2 regions of the Agrococcus sp. SGAir0287 genome follow, and region 2 is predicted to be linked to the other one. Evidence: predicted binding sites of a transcription regulator. Region 2 holds the regulator's gene; the other holds the start of a gene.

What was found. The regulator LexA, encoded in region 2, represses DNA repair genes until DNA is damaged. The targets are predictions, from matches to a motif close to TCGAACANNTGTTCGA.
Positions count from the first base shown of each region.
Region 1: C1N71_RS14205 (HNH endonuclease signature motif containing protein) is a predicted target of LexA. The motif match lies at 2,551-2,566, and genes of this name have one in related genera.

Region 1 is NZ_CP027942.1:2,964,797-2,969,181, reverse strand. Features, by position in the region: gene C1N71_RS14215 (ATP-dependent DNA helicase) at 1-430, shown strand, start outside; gene C1N71_RS14210 (GyrI-like domain-containing protein) at 431-1,060, opposite strand; gene C1N71_RS14205 (HNH endonuclease signature motif containing protein) at 1,057-2,514, opposite strand; gene C1N71_RS14200 (hypothetical protein) at 2,627-2,941, opposite strand; gene C1N71_RS14195 (antitoxin) at 3,071-3,289, opposite strand; gene C1N71_RS14190 (hypothetical protein) at 3,317-3,874, opposite strand; gene C1N71_RS14185 (hypothetical protein) at 4,109-4,385, shown strand, end outside.
Region 2 is NZ_CP027942.1:1,974,251-1,978,635, reverse strand. Features, by position in the region: gene dapF (diaminopimelate epimerase) at 1-150, shown strand, start outside; gene C1N71_RS09415 (class I SAM-dependent methyltransferase) at 164-805, opposite strand; gene hflX (GTPase HflX) at 790-2,280, shown strand; gene lexA (transcriptional repressor LexA) at 2,338-2,967, opposite strand; gene C1N71_RS09400 (LysM peptidoglycan-binding domain-containing protein) at 3,210-3,539, shown strand; gene C1N71_RS09395 (histidinol-phosphate transaminase) at 3,635-4,385, shown strand, end outside.

The sequences.
Region 1 (4,385 bases), 990 kb from region 2:
CTCCCAGCAGCGCTGGGTCAACGGATCGATCGGCCGCGTCGTCGACATCGGCGCGACCGTGTGGGTCGAGGTCGACGGCGAGGACCACGAGGTCGAGCCGGCGGTCTGGGAGCGCTACCGCTACCAGTACTCGCCGGCGACGAAGGAGCTGCGGCGCGACGTCGTCGCCGAGTTCACCCAGTTCCCGCTGCGGCTCGCGTGGGCCGTGACGATCCACAAGTCGCAGGGCTCGACGTTCGACCAGGCGATCGTCGACCTCGGCTCGCGCGCCTTCAGCCCGGGGCAGACGTACGTCGCGCTGTCGCGGCTCACGAGCCTCGACGGCCTCTACCTGTCGCGGCCCCTGCGTCCAGCCGACATCATCGTCGACCAGCGCGTGCGCGAGTACATCTCGGAGGTGCGTACGAGGGCGCAGGCGGCGAGCGCCTGATCAGATCGGCGCGATCGGCTGCCGGAGGATGGTGCGCCGACGCTCGGGTGGCGTGCGCCGCGCGTCGGACAGGTAGATCTCGTGGTGCCGGCCCGTCATGCGGTGCCCGGAGGCTGGGATCGCGTCGTCGTGCATGTGCGCGAGCACCGCTGCCTCGTCGTCGAACGCGCCGACGTGGAGCGTCTGCATGCAGCGGCCCTCGATGAGACGCTCGAGGCGCACGTCGCCGAGGGTGGGCGCCGCGCGCCTGCGCTCGACCTTCGCGCGCGCCTGGTCGAGCGCGTCACGGTCGACGTGCTCGGGCACCACGATCAGCAACGTCCAGTGCCAGCGAGCCTTGTCGCGCTCGTGCGTGAACGCCGCCATGTCGTCGGCCCACCAGAGCCCCTCGAGCGGCATCACGACGAAGTCGCGGCCCTCGCGCCGCGCCGCCTGCTTCAGCGCGTACGCGAGCGGGAACAGCGCACCGACGGCGAGCCCGAAGCGCTCGGTCGCGTTCGGGTCGCCGTGCCCGTCGATCGACAGGGCCGTGAGTGGCGGCACGTCGAGGATGCGCAGCTCGCCCTCGCGGGCCCGGTACGCGTCGAGCTCGCGCTTGAGGTCACGGGGACGCGACGGGGCGTCGCTCATGTCCGCATCGGGATCGGCGTACGCGTGCGTGGTCTGCGGCGATGCCGGCTCGTGACGCGCCATCGCGCGAGCGCAGGGAGCCGCTCGGCTCGAGATCGGGGCCGGGGAGGTCGATGGCCGGCGTCGGCCATCGCGTCCTCCTCCGGGATCGCGCCATCCTTGGGTCGGTCCTCGACGGGTCGGATCTCGAGCGCGCCGCGATGCACCTCGGTGTGGTGGAAGCGGCAGAGCAGGATGCCGTTCGCGACGTCGGTGACGCCGCCGTCCGCCCAGCGCACGACGTGGTGCGTCTCGCACCAGCCGGCGGGTGCCGAGCAGCCCGGCGCCCGGCAGTGGCGATCGCGGGCGACGATCGCGCGTCGCTGGCTCGTCGAGAAGAGCCGCCTGCGGCGCCCGAGGCGCAGCACCTCGCCGTCGTCGCCCTGCAGCACGGGCTGCACGAAGGCGTCGCACAGCAGGGCCGCGGCGACCGCGACCGGCACGATGTCGCCCGATCGTCGCAGCCAGGGCCGGTCGTCGGGACTCGCGGGCTCGCCGTGGAGGGCATCGGCCGTCGTGACGATCGTGAGCGTCGCGGCCTCGCCGCAGACGCGCGGGGAGGCCGACGCGCCGTGGTGCGCGACGATCGCGGCGAGCGCGTCCATGCGTCGCTGGTCGAGCGTCCGATCGTCGCGCTCCTCCTCCGCCTCCGCGTCGCCGTCGCACGCCGCGAAGGTCACGCGTCGAGGCCGTACCTCGGCGTCGAGCACGGTCTGGATGGCGTCGCCGACCTCGGGGGTGCAGCGCAGCTCGCCGCGCACCGAGCCGTCGGCCATCCGACGCAGGCGCAGGAACCGACCGGCGAGCTGCTCGTCGTAGCGCGGCTCCTCGCCGTCGGGGTCGAGGTGGTCGAGCCACCGGCGCGCGAGCACCGAGAGCGCCTCGGGCACCTGCGGCGAGGCGTCCCCCTCCGCAGCGCCGATCGCGCGGGCGACGAGGTCGCGCTCGGCGATCTCGACGTCGGCCGGAGCGACGCGTGCGCCGCAGCGCTGCAGCGGCTCGACGATCGCGTGCGCCTGCGAGAGCGAGATCCAGCCCGCCGAGAGCGCTGCGGCGACGTGCGGGAACGGCACCGCGATCGTCGCGCCCGAGAGCGAGACGGTCGACCGCGTGGCGTCGGCGACCGCGCACAGCACGCGCGCCTCCCGCGAGCGGAGCCCGACGCGCTGCTGCAGCATCTCGGCGGCCGATCGGTGGCCGGCGCGCCGCACGAGGGCGTCGGCGGGCGGCAGGTCGTCCGAGCGTCGCGCCATCTCGGCCGTCGCGCGGGCGAGGGCCGCGTCGATCGCCCGGCGGCGCGCCGCGAGCTCGTCGACGACGGTCAGCAGCTCGGCATCGAGCAGCCCGGACCAGGACTCGCGACCGGCGAGGAGCGCGTCGACGACCGCCGTCTCGACCGTCGCCTCGTCGCGCATCCGCTGCCCCTTCGCCATACGAAGCATACCATGGATTCGAACGTATGTTCGAATCCATGCGACCTGTGGAAGGCGAATCGTGGCCGGAGGCGCCAGGACCGTCGCATCCGACTCAGTCGGCCGATTCGCCCGATCCGACGACGCGCGCGAGCAGGACATCCAGCTGCTGCTGCGCGATGGAGCGCATCGCGCCGACGACCAAGGTCGCCAGGAGCGTCGCTGCGCCGGCGGCGAGGAGCGCCAGGCCCAGCTCGCCCTGCGCGATGCGTCGTTCGGGCTCCTGGGACGCGTACGAATCGATCCCCTGGACCGCGAGCCACGTGCCGAGGATGACGAGCGCGATCGTCACGACCAGCAGGACGATCCCCGCGGGTGGGAAGCGCACGCGCGCCGGGTCTCGATCGGGATCGTCGCCGAGCGTGCTCATGAGCGGACCCTAGGCGCACCACGGGGCCGATCGGCCGCGCCACGCTCGAACCTCGAGTCGCGGCCGTTTGCGGCGAGCACGGACGAAGGGGCGCGGCCCACGTGGCCGCGCCCCTCCATCCGTCCTGCGCTACTCGTTGCCGATGCGCTTGTCGATCTGCTCGCGAGCATTCTGGATCGCGTCCGAGTGCTTGCCGCCCGTGACGTCGTCGATCTTGCCTGCGACGGCGTCGAGGACGGTGTCGCTGACCTCCTCGGCCTTCTCGCTCTGCAGGGCCTCCTCGATCTGCCCCTTGTTCTCCTCCACGAAGCCCTGCGCCTTCTTGGCGAGGTCGTCGAGCGCGCCCATGCTGACTCCTTCGGTCGGTGCCGCGGCTCACGACGAACGGCGGCCTGGGGGAGAGGCTATGCCCGGCCCGCGCCGAGCGGTAGGGCGGATGCGCGGACGCGGCGGCAGCAGGTCGCGCAGCTGGGCTGCCGCGTCGGTCACGCGTGCGCACGCGTCGAGAGAACGCTCGGGGAGGTCGGGCAGGTCGTAGCCCGCGTCGAGGCCGACGTGGCAGATCTCGATGCGCGCGAGGGCGGCGTCGAGCTCGTCGCGGAGCGCGCTGCCGGCGACGGCAGGGGCGGGAGCGCGCCGCACTGCCGCACGCAGCTGCCTGGACCGCTCGACCAGCGTCGCCGCGAGCGCAGGGCCCTCGAGCACCTCGTCCGTCCGGGTGCAGGTCAGCGCTGCCTCGGGCGCGTGGCACGAGCGCAGGGCTGCCGTCACGTGCGCGAGATGCGTCGCGAGTCCTCGCAGCAGCGCGCGGCGGGATGCGTTCGACGAGCGCGATGGGGCGTCGAGGTCGTCGAGGTCGCGCACCGTCGCCGCCAGGCGATCTAGCGCGGCGCCGATCGCCGCGACGAGGGCGTCGATCGCGTCGTCGCTCATGCCGCGACCGCCGCGCGCGCGACGGACGACGGGATGCGCTGCACAGTGCTCCAGGAAGTGTGTGGTTCGGCGGCCGAATCACCTGCAGCGCACCGACGTGGCCCGCGATCCCAGGAATCCAGCGGCCTCATCCTATCGAGACGATCGTGCGAGATGCTTCGCGTGCCGAGGCATCGACCCGCGCGCTGTGGCGACGTCAGGGCGACGTCGAGGCACGAGTCCTATCGTGTGCGCGTGGATCCGCTCGCGTTCGCCATCGCCCTCATGGTGCTCGGCGCGCTGCTCGTCGTGGCCGGGCTGCTGCTGCGCCCCATCTGGCGCGCGCTCGTCGCCCCGCTCTACCGTCGCCCCGACGCGCAGGAGCCCTCGCCGCTCGGCTGGCGCCTGCGCACCGCCATCCTCGTCGTCGGCGGCATCGCGACGATCGTCGGCGGAGCGCTGCTCGCGAGCGACCTCGCCGGGCGGACCGCGGAGGTGGAGCCGGCAGCGAGCGTGGCGACGTCCGCCGGCG
Region 2 (4,385 bases):
CATTGGGCGGGCGGCGCGCCGGATCGCTGGCGCGTCGAGGTGCCCGGCGGCGTCGTGCGCGTCGACGTCGAGCAGCGGCCCGACGGCGAGCACGCCTGGCTCACCGGCCCTGCGGCGATCGTCTTCCGCGGCGCGACCGACCTGGTCTGACGCAGCGCGCCGATCAGCCCTCGGTGCGCTCGATGCGCAGGATGCGGAAGGTCTTCTTCGACGTCCAGCGCTCGGCGGCGAGGCCCTCCTGCTCGTCGAGCCAGCGCAGCAACGAGTCGGATCCCAGGTGCTTCTGCACCACGAGCCACGCCTCGGCGCCGACCTCGAGCCGGGGCAGCCACGTCAGCAGCAGCTCGTGGAGCTGCTGCTTGCCAATGCGGATCGGGGGATTCGACCAGATCCCCTGGAAGCGAACATCGGGCACGTCGGCAGGCAGCGCGGGAGCGACGTTTGCTACGCTGACACGCTCGGCATTGCGCCGGACGAGGTCGACCGCCCTCGGATTCACATCCACCGCCCACACCCGCGCCTCAGGGGCGCGAAGCGCGAGCGAGAGGGCGATCGGCCCCCAGCCGGCGCCGAGGTCGAGCAGGTCGCCCGACTGCGGCGGCTGCGGGGTCTCGTCGAGCAGCACGGCCGTGCCGACGTCGAGGCCGTCGCCCGAGAACACCCCGGGCGCCGTGAGCAGGGAGTGCTCGCGCCCCGCGAGGGTCGCGCGCACCTCGCGCGTGGGGGCGTCGCCGGAGGCGGCGGAGAAGTAGTGGTCGGTCACCCAGCCGACCGTAGTGGAGGAAGAGCATGGCGGAGGGCACATCGCGCGTCGACCGGATCCTCGAGTGGGCGGATCCCGGCGATGAGCGCCTGCTCGACCGCGCTGCGCAGGCGCTCGGCGCGGACGCGGCCGACGGCGACTTCGACGGCGACCAGCTCGAGCGCGCGGACCGCGCCGCGCTGCGCCGCGTCTCGGGCCTGCGCACGGAGCTCGAGGACGTCACCGAGGTCGAGTACCGGCAGCTGCGCCTCGAGAACGTGGTGCTCGTGGGCGTGCACGCCGGCGGCGTCGACGATGCCGAGAACTCGATGCGGGAGCTCGCAGCGCTCGCCGAGACCGCCGGCGCGGTCGTGCTCGACGGCGTGCTGCAGCGTCGTCCGACGCCGGACCCCGCGACCTACGTGGGGCGCGGCAAGGCGCAGGAGCTCGCCGAGCTCGTCCGCGAGACCGGCGCCGACACCGTCATCGCCGACACGGAGCTCGCGCCGAGCCAGCGCCGCGCGCTCGAGGACGTCGTGAAGGTGAAGGTCATCGACCGCACCGCCGTCATCCTCGACATCTTCAGCCAACACGCGAAGAGCCGCGAGGGCAAGGCGCAGGTCGAGCTCGCGCAGCTCGAGTACCTCCTGCCGCGCCTGCGCGGCTGGGGCGAGTCGATGTCGCGCCAGGCCGGTGGTCAGGTCGGCGGGCAGGGCGCCGGCATGGGCTCGCGCGGACCCGGCGAGACGAAGATCGAGCTCGATCGCCGTCGCATCCGCAACCGCATGGCGCGGCTGCGCACCCAGATCAAGGGCTTCGCTCCCGCTCGTCAGGCGAAGCGCGCGAACCGCGACCGCTTCGAGGTGCCGTCGGTCGCGATCGCCGGCTACACGAACGCGGGCAAGTCGAGCCTCCTCAACCGGCTCACGAACGCGGGCGTCCTCGTCGAGAACGCGCTGTTCGCGACGCTCGACGCGACGGTGCGCCGCACCGAGACGCCCGACGGACGCCTCTACACGCTCGCCGACACCGTCGGCTTCGTGCGCAACCTGCCGCACCAGCTGGTCGAGGCGTTCCGCTCGACGCTCGAGGAGGTCGCCGACGCCGACGTCATCGTGCACGTCGTGGACGCGAGCCATCCGGACCCTGCCGCGCAGCTCGCCACGGTGCGCGACGTCATCGGCGAGACGGGCGCGCGCGACATCCCGGAGGTCGTCGCCTTCAACAAGGCCGACCTCGTGGGCGACGACGAGCTCCTGGTGCTGCGCGGGCTCGTGCCGTCGGCGATCTTCGTGTCCGCTCGCACGGGCAGGGGCATCGACGAGCTGCGCGAGCGGATCGCCGAGCTGCTGCCGCGGCCCACGATCGCGATGTCGCTCCTCGTGCCGTTCGACCGCGGCGAGGTCGTCTCGCGCCTTCACGAGCGCGCCACGATCGAGCGCGAGACCTACGAGGAGACGGGCACGCGGCTCGACGTCCTCGTGACCGAGGACGCCGTCGACGGCCTCGAGGAGTTCCGCGTCCTGCCGGCGCGCTGACGAGACGCGAGGAGGCCGGTCGGGATCGATCCCGACCGGCCTCCTCGCACGTGGGCGTCAGACGGAGCGCAGCACCGCGACGACGCGACCGAGCACGACGGCCTCGTCGCCGAGGATGGGCTCGAACGCCGAGTTGCGCGGCAGCAGCCACGTGTGGCCGTCGCGCTGACGGAACACCTTGACCGTCGCCTCCTCGTCGAGCATCGCCGCGACGATGTCGCCGTTCTCGGCGGTCGACTGCTGCGCAACGACGACCCAGTCGCCGTCGCAGATCGCGGCGTCGATCATCGAGTCGCCGACGACCTTGAGCATGAAGAGGTCCTGGCTCGAGCCGACGAGGGAGCGCGGCAGGGGGAAGATCTCCTCGACCTGCTGCTCGGCGGTGATCGGCACGCCGGCGGCGATGCGGCCGACGAGCGGCACGTAGGCCGTCGGATCCGTGCCCGCCGCGTCCGCCGGGTCGTCGGCCTCGACGAGCACCTCGATGGCGCGCGGCCGCGCCGGGTCGCGGCGGATGGCGCCGGCGAGCTCGAGCTGCCCGAGCTGGTGCGTGACGCTCGAGAGCGAGGAGAGGCCCACGGCGTCGCCGATCTCGCGATAGCTCGGCGGGTAGCCCCGCTGTCGCACGGATTCCTGGATGCAGCGCAGGATCGCCGTCTGCTTCTCGGTCAGCTGCCGCTGTGCCATGGCCCGTCGTCCTCTCGCCGACGACCGTGTCGGTGGTCGCCGATTGACTCTGTCTCGTTCGAAAGCGTATCCGACGGCATGGTCCGAAGGGTACGGGTGTTCGAGCGTGTCGTCCGGGAATCCAGGGCAATCGGGCTCTTGACGAACGGATGATCCGAATGTACGTTCGAATCATGGAACGCGGGTGCGACGCTCCCGGCCGAGCGCCGCACCCGCGATCCGACGCAGACGAGGAGCAGACCATGACCGCGATCGCCACCCAGGCCCCGGCACTGCGCATCACGGCGCGCGGACGACGTGCGCTCGCCATCGTCGTCGCCGCGCCCGTGCTCGCCCTCGGCGGGCTCGGCGTCCTGCAGGCGACGACCGCCATCGCCGGCCAGACGGCCGTCGAGGTGTCGCACGAGACGGTCGTCGTGCAGCCGGGTGAGACGCTCTGGTCGATCGCCGAGGTCGTCGCCCCCGACGTCGACCCGCGCGAGGTCATCGCCGACATCCAGCGCATCAACGGCATCGGCGGCGCGATCCAGCCCGGTCAGGAGCTCGCGATCCCCGCCGAGTACACCCGCTGAGCAGGCCATCGCACGCGCCCCGTCCCGATCCGGGACGGGGCGCGGTCGCGTCAGGGCCGCGCGGTGGCGCATCCTGGCGCGCCTAGGCTGGAGCGGTGACCTCGCTCGACGATCTGCCGCTCCGCGCGGACCTCGTCGGCCGCGTGCCCTACGGGGCGCCGCAGCTCGACGTGCCCGTGCGGCTCAACGTGAACGAGAACGCCTTCCCGATCGCGGATGTCGTCGTCGACGACGTCGTCGCGTCGGTGCGCGACGCGATCGCCGGCGTGCATAGATACCCGGATCGCGAGTTCACCGAGCTGCGCGAGGCCTTCGCCGACTACCTCGGCCACGGGCTCGGGGCCGCGTCGATCTGGGCGGCGAACGGATCCAACGAGGTGCTGCAGCACGTGCTGCAGGCCTTCGGCGGGCCCGGGCGCACCCTGCTGTCGTTCGCGCCGACCTACTCGATGTACCCGCTGCTCGCGCAGGGCGTGGGTGCGGCGTACGTCGCGGAGCCGCGCGCCGCCGACTTCACCCTCGACGCCGCCACCGTCGTCGAGGCCATCGAGCGGCACGATCCCGACCTCGTGTTCCTGTGCGCGCCGAACAACCCCACGGGCACGCCGCTCGGCCTCGACGTCGTCGAGGCGGCATGCGCGGCTGCACGCGGCATCGTGCTCGTCGACGAGGCGTACGCCGAGTTCGCGCACGATCGGTCGCGGACGGCCCTCGCACTGCTGCCGCGCTTCGAGCGCCTCGTCGTCTCGCGCACCATGAGCAAGGCCTTCGCGTTCGCGGGCGTCCGCGTCGGCTACCTCGCCGCCGATCCCGCGGTCGTCGACGCGCTGCGGCTCGTGCGGCTCC